4 regions of the Lentzea sp. CA-135723 genome follow, and region 3 is predicted to be linked to each of the others. Evidence: riboswitches for the same ligand, from Rfam matches in the RefSeq annotation. Region 3 holds a riboswitch; each other region holds the start of a gene.
The links. A riboswitch is a leader RNA that binds a small molecule or an ion and turns the genes downstream of it on or off. The one in region 3 is predicted to bind cobalamin.
Positions count from the first base shown of each region.

Region 1: another riboswitch for cobalamin. It lies ahead of ACQEU1_RS01220 (acyl-CoA thioesterase); the one in region 3 lies ahead of cobN (cobaltochelatase subunit CobN).
Region 2: another riboswitch for cobalamin. It lies ahead of ACQEU1_RS12090 (CbtB domain-containing protein); the one in region 3 lies ahead of cobN (cobaltochelatase subunit CobN).
Region 4: another riboswitch for cobalamin. It lies ahead of metE (5-methyltetrahydropteroyltriglutamate--homocysteine S-methyltransferase); the one in region 3 lies ahead of cobN (cobaltochelatase subunit CobN).

Region 1 covers NZ_JBNJMK010000001.1:300,889-304,143, forward strand. The annotation lists gene ACQEU1_RS01210 (LysR family transcriptional regulator) at 1-193, opposite strand, end outside; gene ACQEU1_RS01215 (aspartate aminotransferase family protein) at 272-1,501, shown strand; gene ACQEU1_RS01220 (acyl-CoA thioesterase) at 1,543-2,055, opposite strand; cobalamin riboswitch at 2,077-2,279, opposite strand; gene ACQEU1_RS01225 (carbohydrate-binding protein) at 2,339-2,728, opposite strand; partial or broken gene ACQEU1_RS01230 (glycoside hydrolase family 3 protein) at 2,753-3,255, opposite strand, start outside.
Region 2 covers NZ_JBNJMK010000001.1:2,866,689-2,869,943, reverse strand. The annotation lists partial or broken gene ACQEU1_RS12105 (hypothetical protein) at 1-43, shown strand, start outside; gene ACQEU1_RS12100 (HAD family hydrolase) at 36-698, shown strand; gene ACQEU1_RS12095 (CbtA family protein) at 740-1,498, opposite strand; gene ACQEU1_RS12090 (CbtB domain-containing protein) at 1,509-1,697, opposite strand; cobalamin riboswitch at 1,731-1,905, opposite strand; gene ACQEU1_RS12085 ((2Fe-2S)-binding protein) at 1,954-2,604, opposite strand; gene ACQEU1_RS12080 (phosphoribosyl-ATP diphosphatase) at 2,712-2,975, shown strand; gene hisG (ATP phosphoribosyltransferase) at 2,989-3,255, shown strand, end outside.
Region 3 covers NZ_JBNJMK010000002.1:570,511-573,765, reverse strand. The annotation lists gene cobN (cobaltochelatase subunit CobN) at 1-1,441, opposite strand, end outside; cobalamin riboswitch at 1,477-1,611, opposite strand; gene ACQEU1_RS38725 (hypothetical protein) at 1,620-2,675, shown strand; gene ACQEU1_RS38720 (precorrin-8X methylmutase) at 2,672-3,255, shown strand, end outside.
Region 4 covers NZ_JBNJMK010000001.1:2,447,658-2,450,912, reverse strand. The annotation lists gene metE (5-methyltetrahydropteroyltriglutamate--homocysteine S-methyltransferase) at 1-1,599, opposite strand, end outside; cobalamin riboswitch at 1,707-1,912, opposite strand; gene ACQEU1_RS10115 (TetR/AcrR family transcriptional regulator) at 1,911-2,480, opposite strand; gene ACQEU1_RS10110 (enoyl-CoA hydratase/isomerase family protein) at 2,554-3,255, shown strand, end outside.

The DNA.
Region 1 (3,255 bases), on a different contig from region 3:
TCAGCCCGGCCGAGGTGAGCCGGACGCGCCGCCCGGTCCGTTCGAGCAGCTGCGTGCGCGTCTCGGTCTCGAGCACCGCGAGCTGCTGCGACACGCTCGAAGCACTCAGGTTCGCGGCCTGCGCCACGGCCCGCACGGTGCCCAGCGCGTCGAGCTGGCTGAGCAGGCGCAGGCGCCACGGGTTGAGCGTCATGCTGTGCAGTATTTCCGAACAGCGAGCGTGGGATTGTGAGATGGACCTGTTGCTCGGTTGCTCCTAGCGTTTTGGGCCATGGACACCTTCTGGGACGACGTCGACCGCCACCTCGTCCGCTACGGCGGAACGTTCACGCGCGAGATCATCGACAGCGCGTCGGGAAGCCACCTGTTCACCGAGGACGGCCGCCGCATTCTCGACTTCACGTCGGGCCAGATGAGCGCGATCCTCGGCCACTCGCACCCGCGCATCGTGGAGACCGTCCAACGCCAGATCGCGAACCTCGACCACCTGTTCAGCGGCATGCTCAGCCGCCCGGTCGTGGACCTCGCCCGCCGCCTCGCCGGCACGCTGCCCCCGTCGCTCTCCAAGGTGCAGCTGCTGACCACCGGCGCCGAGTCCAACGAGGCCGCGCTGCGCATGGCCAAGCTCGTCACCGGCAAGCACGAGGTGGTCGCCTTCGCCCGCTCGTGGCACGGCATGACCGCCGCCGCGGCCGCCGCGACGTACTCCGCCGGCCGCAAGGGCTACGGCCCCGCCACCCCCGGCAACTTCGCCATCCCCGCGCCGTCCGGCGACTGGCAGGCGCAGCTCGACCTGGCGTTCGACCTGATCGACGCCCAGTCGGTCGGCTCGCTGGCCGCGTGCATCGTCGAACCGATCCTGTCGTCGGGCGGCATCCTCGAACCGCCGCTCGGCTACTTCGCCGCGTTGCAGGCCAAGTGCCGGGAGCGCGGCATGCTGCTGATCTTCGACGAGGCGCAGACCGGTCTGTGCCGCACCGGCACCTGGTACGCGTTCGAACGCGACGGCGTGGTGCCGGACATCCTGACGCTGTCGAAGACCCTGGGCGCCGGCCTGCCGCTGGCCGCCGTGATCACGTCCGCAGAGATCGAGGCTTCCGCGCACGACCGGGGCTACCTGTTCTTCACCACGCACGTGTCGGACCCGCTGGTCGCGGCCGTCGGCAACACCGTGCTGGACGTGCTGGAGGAAGAGCGGCTGGACGAACGGGCCGCGAAGCTCGGGGCGTTCCTGCGGTCCGGCCTGGACGACATCGCCGCGCGGCACACGCTGGTGTCGGACGTGCGCGGGCGCGGGTTGCTGGTGGGGCTGGAGATCGCGGACGAGTCGCTGAGCGCCCCGATCACGCAGAGGTGCCTGGAGCTGGGGCTGCACATGAACATCGTGCAGATCCCCGGGATGGGCGGGGTGTTCCGGATCGCGCCGCCGCTCACGGCGTCGGAGGAGGAGCTGGGGGAGGGGCTGGTGATCTTGGACGAGGCGATCGGCTCGGCAGGCTGAAGGGAGGGCGGACGAGACCACGGCCTCGTCCGCCCTCCGCATCAGGCCGTGAGTGCGCGCGAGTCCTCGATCGCCGCCCGCCTCGCGAGGCGGTGGGCCCGCCGGATCTCCGCCTCGCCGAAGCGCCTGCGGTCCTCGTCCGTCACCGGCACGACCGGCGGCACGGCCCTCGGCGCTCCGAGCTCGTCGACCGCGACCAGCACGATGTAGGCCGACGCCACGTGCACGGCGGGCACCGTGCTGTCCCAGCGGTCGGCGAGCGCCCTGACCCCGATCTCCATCGAGGTCGCGCCCGCCCAGTTGATCTGCGCGTGCAGGTGCAGCACGTCACCGACGCGCACAGGTACGCGGAACGTCATCTCGTCGATCGCCACGGTGACCGCGGCGCCCTCGGAGTGCCGTGCCGACACCACTCCCGCGAGGGAGTCGGCCAGCTTCATCAGCACACCGCCGTGGACCGTGCCCATCAGGTTGGTGTCGTTGTTGTCCATGATCTGCGACAGCGTCAGCCGCGACTCGGCGGGTGATCTTCCGGGCAGCACTGGGTGAATCACAGGCTCTCTCCTCGCGAGCGTGCGGATGGAACGCCGGCGGCAGGTCTTCGGACTCGTGGGCACACCGCTCGCACCTACCGGCCGCCGCTTCCCAGGCTCTCGCCCAGTGCTCCATGGCAGCTTTCGTTCCCACTCACCGCTGCGGGGCAGTCCCGGACTCGCACCGGGTTCCCTCTTGCCTCGCTCCCCGTCGCGGGGAACGAACCGTCAGCCCGACGAGCCTAGCCCGAGCACGCGAACGGGGGTCCCGGCACATGGCCGGGACCCCCGTTTTCGCAGGTCACTAGCGTGCGAACTGGAACCAGTTCACGTTCGCCAGGTCACCGCCCGTGCCGCCGGTCGCCACCAGGTACAGCCGGTGCACGCCGGTCGCGCCCGACGCGGCGGCCGTGCGGCTCGTCCACGTCTGCCAGCCGCCGGTGCTCGCCGCGGACACCGTCGCGACCACCGGGCCGGTCGGGCTGTCGAGGCGGAACTGCAACGTGCCGTTCGCCGTGGAGCCCGATGCGAGGCGCGTGGTCACCGAGGTCGGCGGCGTGGCGCCGAAGTCGACGTCCGCGTAGGCCACGTAGTCGCCCGGCGTCAGGTAGCCGACGTTCTGGCCGCAGCCCGAGTCGGTGCACCGCTCGACCTGCGTGCCGCGCTGCTCGTCGTAGTACGAGGCGCCGATGATGTTGTAGGCGTTCTGCGTGGCCGGGAACTGCGTGCCGAAGCCGTACGGGAACAGCGGTGCCTTGCCGTCGCCGACGTTGATCGGCTGCTGCGAGGCGCTCTGCATCCACGTGAACGGCAGCGTGCCGATCGGCTTGTAGTCGCCGAAGAGCACGTCCGCGACGCCGTTGCCCTCGGTGCCGGGCAGCCAGGCGGCCACCAACGCGCTCCACTGCGGCAGCTGCGCCGCGATGTCCAGCGGGCGTCCGGACACGAGCACCACGACGACCGGGACACCGGTGGCGCGCAACGTGTTCAGCGTCGCGATGTCCTCGGCGTCGAGGCCGAGGCTGCCGGGCCGGTCGCCAGCGCCCTCGGTGTACGGGGTCTCACCGATGACGGCGATCGCGGCGTTGTACGTGCCGTCGATGCCCGTGCCGTTGCGGTTGTACGTCACCGTGGTGGACGTCGACACGGCACTGCGGATGCCTTGCAGCACAGTGGTTCCCGGCGTCACCGCGCCGCTGCCGCCCTGCCACGAGATCGTCC
Region 2 (3,255 bases), on a different contig from region 3:
CTTCGTGGCGCACCATCCGGAGGCGAAGTACTTCGATGTCTGACCTGCGCGCGGTCCTGTGGGACATGGACGGGACGCTGCTGGACTCCGAGAAGCTGTGGGACATCCCGCTCTACGAGTACGCGGAGAAGCTCGGCGGCACGCTGTCGCTGGAGACCCGCGAACGCATGGTCGGCACCAACGTGCCCACGACGATGCGCCTGCTCTTCGCCGACGTCGGCATCGAGCCGACGGACGCCGACCTCGTGGACGGCGGCGCGTGGATCCTGCGCCGCACCGAGGAGGTCTTCCGCGCCGGGCTGCCGTGGCGGCCGGGCGCCCAGGAGGCGTTGCGCGCGGTGCGCGCGTCGGGCGTGCCGATGGCGTTGGTGACGTCGACCGAACGCCCGCTGACCGAGGTCGCGCTGGACACGATCGGCCGCGACCTGTTCGACGTGACGGTGTGCGGCGACGAGGTCGACGGCCTCAACAAGCCGTTGCCGGAGCCGTACCTGAAGGCGGCGCGGCTGCTGGGCGTGGACGCGGCGCGCTGCGTGGCGATCGAGGACTCGCCGACCGGGGTGGCGGCGGCGGTCGCGGCCGGCTGCACCGTGCTGGTGGTGCCGTGCGACGTCGAGGTGCCGGAGGGGGAGCGGCGGATCTTCCGCGAGTCCCTGGTGGGCGTGGACGTCGAGGTGCTGCGGGCTCTCCAGGGCTGAACGCGGGCGGGGTGGCCGAACGGGCGGCCACCCCGGCACCGTCAGGCGACAGCGGCTTTCTGCGCGGCCTTGGCCTTGCGCGTGGCCGGGTCGATCAGCAGGCCGAACACCACGCCGATGCCGACGTAGAGCGTGGCCAGCTGGGCGAGCGAGCTGAGGCGGAACTGCCACAGCACGTTCACCGGCATGTCCGCGGGGATCGTGTCCGGCGGGGCGGGGAACGCGAGCAGCACCACGGCCGTGGCCGCGGCGACCGCGAGCAGCACCGCCGTCGTGCGTACAGGCTGGGACTGCGCGCGCAGCTGCTCGGCGAGCCAGCTCGCACCCCACACGATCAGCAGACCGGCGACCACCACGCCGAGGTAGAGCGCGGTGCGGTAGTTCACCGTCTCCGGGTCGCCGACGGCGGGCGGGTTGGCCGGGTACTTGATCCACGGCAGCAGCGCCACGGCACCGAAGACCGCGGCACCGAACGCGAAGCTGCGGCTGAACGGCGTGCGGTCGGTGAACCAGCGCTTCGACAGCGCGTAGGCCGTGGCGAACACCAGGCCGACCGCGATGCCGACGATCACCACGCCGAGCATGCCGCCCACGACCTGGGCGCCGCGGCTGACGAGCTCCTCCTCGCCGCCGTGGGAGTGGCCGGCCTCTTCGCCGGCGGGTGCGCGAGCCTCCTCGACCGCGAGCGCGGCCCGGATCGGGATCTCGGTCACCAGCAGCTGCACGAGCGCGGACGCGACACCGGCGATGCCGCCGGCCGCGATGCCGCGCAGTGCGATGGACTTGTACGTCGTCGTCATCTGCGTGGATCTAGTGGCAGGGGACGCCGAGGGCGTGCCGGCCGTCGTGGAAGAACTCGTGCAGCAACTCGGAACCCGCGCCGAGCGCGAGACCGTTCTCCTGCAGGACCAGGTACGTGACGATCAGGCCGAGCAGTGCGGCGGCGAACGCCCACTTCGGCACCTGGACGGCGGACAGATTTGCTGCGGGGCTCGTCATGACGGGCTCCTCCATACCTCGTGGAAGGTCAACTCTCCTAGCGGCGCCGCAGCCGGTCTCCTGACTCCCGGATCAACGCTGCCCCCGCGTCTTCCCAGTCCCGGCGGGGACCAGTGACGTGCTCGGCGGGGATCGCTTCCCGGTCACAGTGGCGAGGACCGCGCCGGATTCACACCGGCTTCCCGTCACTGCGGCGCGTGCACCGTAAGTTGAGCCGGCTCTCAAGCACAACCGGCCATAAGAGTTGTTGCGTTCCTCACTTCACGAGTGGGCAGTCGCCACACTTCCCACCTGCGGCAACGCGGTAGTAGAGACAACACGACCGGCGCCGGAACCCGAGCTCGCCGGGAAAGGCCAGAAATTCTCCCGCCTGTTCGAACGGCGGTGCGCTCATGAGCCGTTCGCCGCGTTCTTCCGCTTCCTCCGCGGTGAGCAGGCCGGCGCGCACGACCATTTTCAGCGCGCCCGCGACGTTCGACATCGCATTGCCCCACAGCAACCCGCTCGCCACCGGCGTCACCGCCTGGATCGCCTCGACGACCGGTGCGAGTGCCTCGGCGGCGGGCGGCCCCAGCCGGGGCAGGTCGATGCGGACGCTCAGGCCGTTCGCCGGGTGGTGCTGCCACCAGAGGTTCTCCGGCCGGACGTCGACCGGCAGGTTCGCCGCCGTGAGCGGGCTGAGCAACCGGGCCGTGTAACTGAGGAAGAAGAGACTCGCCGCGACCCTGGGCTCCTCGGCGCGGTAGCGGTCCGCGATGGCGTCGATGGTGGTCTGGAGCGCGGGGCCTTCGAGCAACGCCGTTCCCGGCAGCCACGACTCGTCCGGACGGCCCACGTCGAGGGCGAAGAACGGGTTGATCCCGCGCACCCGGCGCAGTGCTTCGAGTACCTCGGCGAACTCAGACACGGAAGTTCACGCTACTGGGTGTCCATGCAGGACAGATCCGTCCACGGCCTGGGACAGATGCGACCGCGGTGTGGACGGGCGTGCGCGGGATGGGAGGATGTCGTGCCGTGAAGACCTTCGATTCCCTGTTCGCTGAGCTGACCGAACGAGCCGCCACCAAGCCGGAGGGTTCCGGCACCGTCGCAGCGCTTGAGGCCGGGGTCCATGCGCAGGGCAAGAAGGTCCTGGAGGAGGCGGGCGAGGTCTGGATCGCCGCCGAGTACGAGTCCGACGAGAAGCTCTCCGAAGAGATCTCGCAGCTGCTCTACCGCCTCCAGGTGCTCATGCTGGGCCGTGGGCTCACCCTCGAAGACGTCTACAAGTACCTCTGAAAGAGACTTCCACATGCTGCGCGTAGCAGTCCCGAACAAGGGCGCGCTCGCTGAACGCGCCTCCGCCATGCTCACCGAGGCCGGCTACCGGCAGCGGCACGAGCCGCGTGACCTGACCGTCCTCGACAACAACAACGACGTCGAGTTCTTCTTCCTGCGCCCCAAGGACATCGCGATCTACGTGGCGTCCGGTGACCTCGACCTCGGCATCACCGGCCGGGACCTGGCCGCCGACTCCGGCGCCGACGACAACGGCTCCTCGGTCGAGGAGCTGCTGGCG
Region 3 (3,255 bases):
TCGCGATGGGGTTCTCGCCGAACCCGCGCGGCGGCTGCACGATCACCGCGACGTTGCCGGACCGCAGCGCGGCCAGCACGATCTCGCCGTCCTTGGACTTGGAGTGGTCGACGAAGAGCGTGCCGGGCGCCTCGCCCCAGTGCTCCCGCATCGACTCGCGGAAGTCGTCCGGCATCGTCTCGTAGAACTCGCGGTAGTCGGCAGCGGCGATGCGGATCGGGTTGCTCTCGAACTGCTCCTGCGTGAGCCAGTCGGCGTCCTGGCCACCGGCGGCGATCAACGCGTGGATGAGCTTGTCGCCGTCGAGCTCGTCGACGCCCGGCAGCTCGTCGCCGATGTCGTACCCGTGCTCCCGCATGGCCTTCAACAGCCGGACGGTGGACGCGGGCGTGTCGAGGCCGACGGCGTTGCCGATGCGCGAGTGCTTCGTCGGGTACGCCGACAGCATCACGACGATCTTGCGTTCGACGACGGGGATGTGCCGGAGCCTGCCGTGCCGCACCGCGATGCCCGCGACGCGCAGCGCCCGTTCCGGGTCGGCGACGTAGACGGTGAGGCCGTCCTCGTCGATCTCCTTGAAGGAGAACGGAACCGTGATGATCCGGCCGTCGAACTCCGGGATCGCGACCTGGGTCGCGGTGTCCAGAGGAGACAGTCCGTCGTCGTTCTCGTCCCACGTCTCACGGCTGGAGGTGAGGCACAGGCCTTGGAGGATCGGCACGTCCAGCGCGGCGAGCGCGCCAACGTCCCACGCGTCGTCGTCACCGCCGGCCGAGGCCTTGGCGGGGTTCGTGCCGCCCGCCGCGAGCACCGTGACGACCAGCGCGTCGGCCTTGCGGAGCGTGTCGAGCAGCTCGGGTTCGGCGGTGCGGAGCGAGGAGCAGTAGACCGGCAGGGCCTTGCCGCCCTTGGCCTCGATGGCGTCGCACAGCGCGTGCACGAACGCCGTGTTCCCGGCGACGTGGTGCGCGCGGTAGTAGAGCACCGCGACCGTGGGGCCTTCGGCCGTCGTCTCTTCCCGTTCCAGCACACCCCACGTGGGGGTCGCCGCGGGGGCCGCGAAGCCGTGGCCGGTCAGCAGCACGGTGTCGGAGAGGAACTTGTGCAGCTCGGTGAGGTTCGCCGGGCCGCCGTGCGCGAGGTAGAGGTGCGCCTCCGCACACACGCCACCGGGCACCGTCGACAGCTCCATGAGCGCCGCGTCGGGCTGCATCTCACCGCCGAGCACGACGACGGGCAGCCCGCAGGCCAGCAGCCAGTCGAGCCCTTCCTCCCACATCCTGCGGCCACCGAGGATGCGCACGAGGACCAGCTCGACATCGTCCACGAGCCCGGGAAGGTCGTCGACGGTGGTGCGCGCCGGGTTGCCGAGCCGGTACTCGGCACCGCTCGCACGCGCCGACAGCAGGTCGGTGTCGGAGGTCGACAGCAGCAGGATCACGCAGGCTCCATCCCTCGTGGGGTCCTCGCCCCAGGTTGCGGGTGACGGCCGAAGCGGAGTTCCTGACTCCCAGCGTCGTGCGCTGGTCACAGTGGCGGGACCGCGCCGGATTCACACCGGCTTCCTCCTGCGCTTCGTCGTTCGGGCTCACCCTAACCGGCGGGTTACAGTCCGACCTATGCGTAGTCACCCGGATGCCTGCCCCGGCGCCGTCGAGCTGCATCAGGCGGCTGACGGTGGGCTGGCGCGCATCCGGGTGCCGGGCGGCACCCTCTCCGCTGCTCAGTGGGACGTCGTGCGAGGTGCGGCTCTGGAGCTCGGGTCCGGCGCGGTGGAGCTGACCTCGCGGGCGAACCTCCAGATCAGAGGCCTGTCGGACGGCGTGGAACTGGGTGCGCGGCTGGCCGCGGCGGGGCTGCTGCCGTCGGCGACGCACGAGCGGATGCGCAACATCATCGCGGCGCCGCTGGAGGACAACCAGGCGCTGGTCGACGAGATCGACGAGACGCTGTGCGCGGACGCCTCGCTGGCCGGGCTGCCGGGGCGCTTCCTGGTGACGGCAGGTGCCGCGGTGAGCGGGCTCGGCGGTGACTTCGGGCTGGTCAACGAGCCGTCCGGCGGCTTCGTGCTGCTTCTCGCCGGCGCCGACACGGGCGTTCGCGTCACCGACCCCGTCGACGCCCTCCTGTCCGCCGCCCGCCTCTTCCAGCAGGTGCGCGGCACGGCCTGGCGCCTGTCCGAAGTGGACGACGGTGTGCGAAAGATCACCGCCCACTTCGGCATTTCCGACGCCCCGCGCGTCACCCCGGCTGTGACTCCTGTCGCACCTTCACCGTTGACCCCAGGCGTTCCACTCGGCCGCCTCGACGCTGAGCAACTCCCCGGCGTCGCCCTGCGCCTGACCCCGTGGCGCAGCCTGGTCGTGCCGGCCGGCACCGACACCACCGGCCTCATCACCGACCCGCGCTCCCCCTGGCACGGCGTCAGCGCCTGCACCGGCCGCCCCGGCTGCGCCAAGTCGCTCTCCGACGTACGCGCCGATGCACGCGCCTGGCTCAACATGCCCCACCACACACACGGGCCAGGCCGGGTACCCCCAATTTCGATTCTAGGGAGCAGGTCCGACAGTCCTGGCGCTGTGCACTGGTCGGGCTGTGCCCGCCGCTGCGGCCGCCCGGCGGGCGAAGTGATCGAGTTCGTCGCGACCGGCGACGGCTACGAGGAGATCCGTTGACGCAGTACATCAAGGACGGGGCGGAGATCTACCGCCAGTCCTTCGCCACCATCCGCGCGGAGTCGGACCTCACCGGGTTCCCCGACGACGTCGCGAAGGTCGTCGTCCGCATGATCCACGCGTGCGGCATGACCGACCTGCCCGCCGACGTCGCGTTCTCCCCGAACGTCGTCCGCGACGCGCGCGCGGCCCTGCGCAGCGGTGCGCCGATCCTGTGCGACGCCAACATGGTCGCGTCCGGCGTGACCCGCCGCCGGCTGCCGCAGGACAACGAAGTCCTTTGCTTCCTGCAGGACCCGCGAACACCCGGACTGGCCAAGGCCATCGGCAACACGCGCAGCGCCGCCGCCCTCGAGCTCCTGCAGGACCGGTTCGGCGGTGCGGTGATCGCGATCGGCAACGCGCCCACGGCGTTGTTCCACCTCCTCGACCTCATCGCCGCCGGGGCGCCGCGGCCCGCCGCGATCCTCGGCATCCCGGTCGGGTTCATCGGGGCCGCGGAGTCCAAGGAAGCTTTGGCCGCAACGGATCTGGAGCACCTCGTGGTGCGCGGACGGCGCGGCGGCAGTGCCATGACGGC
Region 4 (3,255 bases), on a different contig from region 3:
CGTCAGCGACTGCGCGTAGGTGCTCCACGCGACGGTCATCGGCTCCGGGCGGGAGACGTCGCCGTGGATGATCGGCGGCCGCACGCACCGCGAGCCGTACGACTGGACCCAGCCGAACTCCGTGCCGGTAAAGCCTTCCAGGTGCTCGGCGAAGTACTGGACCATGTCGTTGCGCTCGGGTTCGCCGTGCACCAGCACGTCCAGGCCGATGTCCTCCTGCAGGTCGATCACGCGGGCGATCTCGTCCCGCATCCGCTGCCCGTACTCGTCCTCGGTGATCTCGGCCCTGCGGACCGCGGCACGCGCCCTGCGGATGTCGCCGGTCTGCGGGAACGAGCCGATCGTCGTGGTCGCGAGCGGCGGCAGGCCGAGCCGTTCCTGCTGGGCCGCGGCACGTTCCGGGTACGGCGCGCGGCTGCGGTGTTCTGGCTTGAGCGACTCGACGCGCGCCCGGACGTCGTCGTCGCGGCGCGGCTGCGGGAGGTCGCGCCTGGCCTCGTCGGCCCAGGCGCCGTCGGCGCCGGTGCGCAGGGCCTGGCCCAGCAGCACGATCTCGCGGACCTTCTGCCGCGCGAACGCCAGCCGTGCCCGCACGTCCGGGTCGAGCGTCTCCGCCTCCAAGTCGTACGGCACGTGCAGCAGCGTGGAGGACGACGAGACGACGACCTCGCGCGCGGAACCCAGCAGTGACGCGGCTTTCGCCAGCGCGGCGTGCAGGTCGGCGCGCCAGACGTTGCGGCCGTCGACCAGGCCGGCGACGAGGATCTTGTCGCGCATCGCCGGGACGGTGACCGACGCGTCCGGCGCGCTGACGAGGTCGACGCCGATCGCCTCGACCTGCGACTCCGCCAGGATCCCGAACGCCTCGCCGAGGTCGCCGTAGTAGCCGGTGACCAGCAGCTTCGGCCGTCCCGGCAGGCCACCCAACGTCCGGTAGGCGCGGCGCAGCGCGTCGAGCTCGGCGGGGGAGCGGTCCGCGGCGAACGCCGGTTCGTCGATCTGCACCCACTCGACGCCCTCGACGCGCAACCTGCCGAGCAGCTCGACGTAGGCCTCCACCAGGCCGTCGAGCAACGCGATCGGCTCGAAGCCGGGGACCGTGCTCTTGGCCAGCAGCAGGTAGGTGACCGGGCCGAGCAGCACCGGCCTGGTCGGGACGCCGAGGCCGAGGGCCTCGCGGTACTCGGCGATCGGCTTGTCACCGGCCAGCCGGAACTCGGTGTCCGGGCCCAGTTCCGGCACCAGGTAGTGGTAGTTGGTGTCGAACCACTTGGTCAGTTCGAGTGCCGCAGCGCCGTCCCGGCCGCGGGCCGCCGCGAAGTAGGTGTCCAGTTCGGACAGTCCGAGGTCGCGGAACCGCTGGGGGACGGCGCCGAACAGCTGGGTGGTGTCGAGTACCTGGTCGTAGAACGAGAACGTGTTCGACGGGATCGAGTCCAGTTCGGACAGTTCGGCCCACGTCCGGGCGCGCAGTTCTCGTGCGGTCTGTTCCAGTGCGGCTTCGTCGATCTTGCCGGACCAGTACTGCTCGACGGCGCGCTTGAGCTCGCGCTTCGGGCCGATCCGTGGGTAGCCGAACACGGTGCTGCCGATGGTCACAGGCTCTCTCCTCGCGAGCGTGCGGAAGCACCGGAGTCGCTCGACGCGAGGCAGCACGAAGCCTGCCCGTCAGCCCGCCCGAGAGGCTCCGGAGCAGCGCGCACCGGGTGGCGCGCGCACCTGCGGCAGGTCTTCGGACTCGTGGGCTTGACGCACGTTCCTACCGGCCGTCGCTTCCCAGGTCGTGAGACCCAGTGCTGTGTTGACGGCTTTCGTTCCCACTCACCGCTGCGGGGCAGTCCCGGACTCGCACCGGGTTCCCTTTTGCTCCACCCGGGACGAGCCCGGGTGAACCGCTGGCGAGATCGACACTAGCGGGCCGCGCCCAGCATGCCCAGTGCCATGGAGCCGTACTGGATGGTGAGATCCCTCAACCCCAGCGGGCCGTCCGGCGAGTACCACCGCGACACCCCGCTGCACATCTCCAGCAACGCGAGCCGCGCGACGCTCGGTTCGGTGACCTTCAGCCGTCCGGCCTTGACGCCGTCGGCGATCGCGTCCTGCCACACCTGCTCGTAGCGGTCGCGCAACGCCACGATCTCCGCACGCCGTTCGCCCGTGAGCGCCCGCATCTCGCCGTCCACGACCGCGGTCTCGCGCGGCTTCTCGGCGTGCGCGCGGACGTGCATCTCGACCAGCGAGACGATCCGGGTCGTCTCGTCGGGCTCACCCTCGGCGATCGCTTCGGCCTGGGTGATCAGGTCGGTGAGGCTGGTGCGCATGATGCTGACCAGCAGGTCTTCCTTGGTGCCCATGTAGTGGTAGAGCGTCGCGGACGAGAGCCCGGCGGCCTGGGCGAGGTCGCGGATGCCGGTGCCGTGGAAGCCGCGTTCGGCGAACAACCGCACGGCGGCCTCGCGGACCCGTTCCTCCGTCGTCATCGGCTGCCTCCTCTTGACCGGCTGTTCGGCACGACTCTAGCGTGAGGCCCGATCGATCGATCGAAGGGGAGCGATGACCGTCGACTACGCGTGCCACGAGGGTGTGGCCGTGGTGCGCCTGAACCGTCCGGATCGGCTGAACGCCGTGGTCCCGGCACTGGTGGACGACCTGCTGGCGGCGTTCGCGCGGGCCCGTGCGGAGGCTCGGGTCGTCGTGCTGGCCGGGCGCGGGCGGGCGTTCTGCGCCGGGCACGACCTCAAGGAGCCGGTGCCGGCCGAGACCGTGCCGCAGACGCGGGCCCGGCTGGAACGCATCCAGGACGTGACGCGGGCCGTGCGGGACTTCCCCGGCGTCGTGATCGCGGCGGTGCACGGGTACGCGCTCGGGGCTGGCTGCGAGTTCGCGCTGGGGTGCGACCTGGTGGTGGCGCACGAGGACGCCCAGTTCGGGTTTCCCGAGGTCAGCGTGGGGTTGAGCGTGACCGGCGGGATCTCGGCGTTGCTGCCGCGGATGGTCGGGTTGCCGCGCGCCAAGGAGCTCTTGCTGCTGGGGGAACGGGTTTCGGCCGCGCGTGCGCACGAGCTGGGGCTGGTCAACCGGGTCACGTCCGACCACGAGAAGACGGCGCTGGAACTGGCCGCCGAACTGGCTTCGCGTCCGCCGATCGCGGTGTCACTGGCCAAGCGCGTGCTGGATCTCGGTGCGGACGCGTCGATGGAGGCCGCCCTCGCGACCGAGGTCGATCACGCGATCCTGACCAGCCTGTCCGGGGAG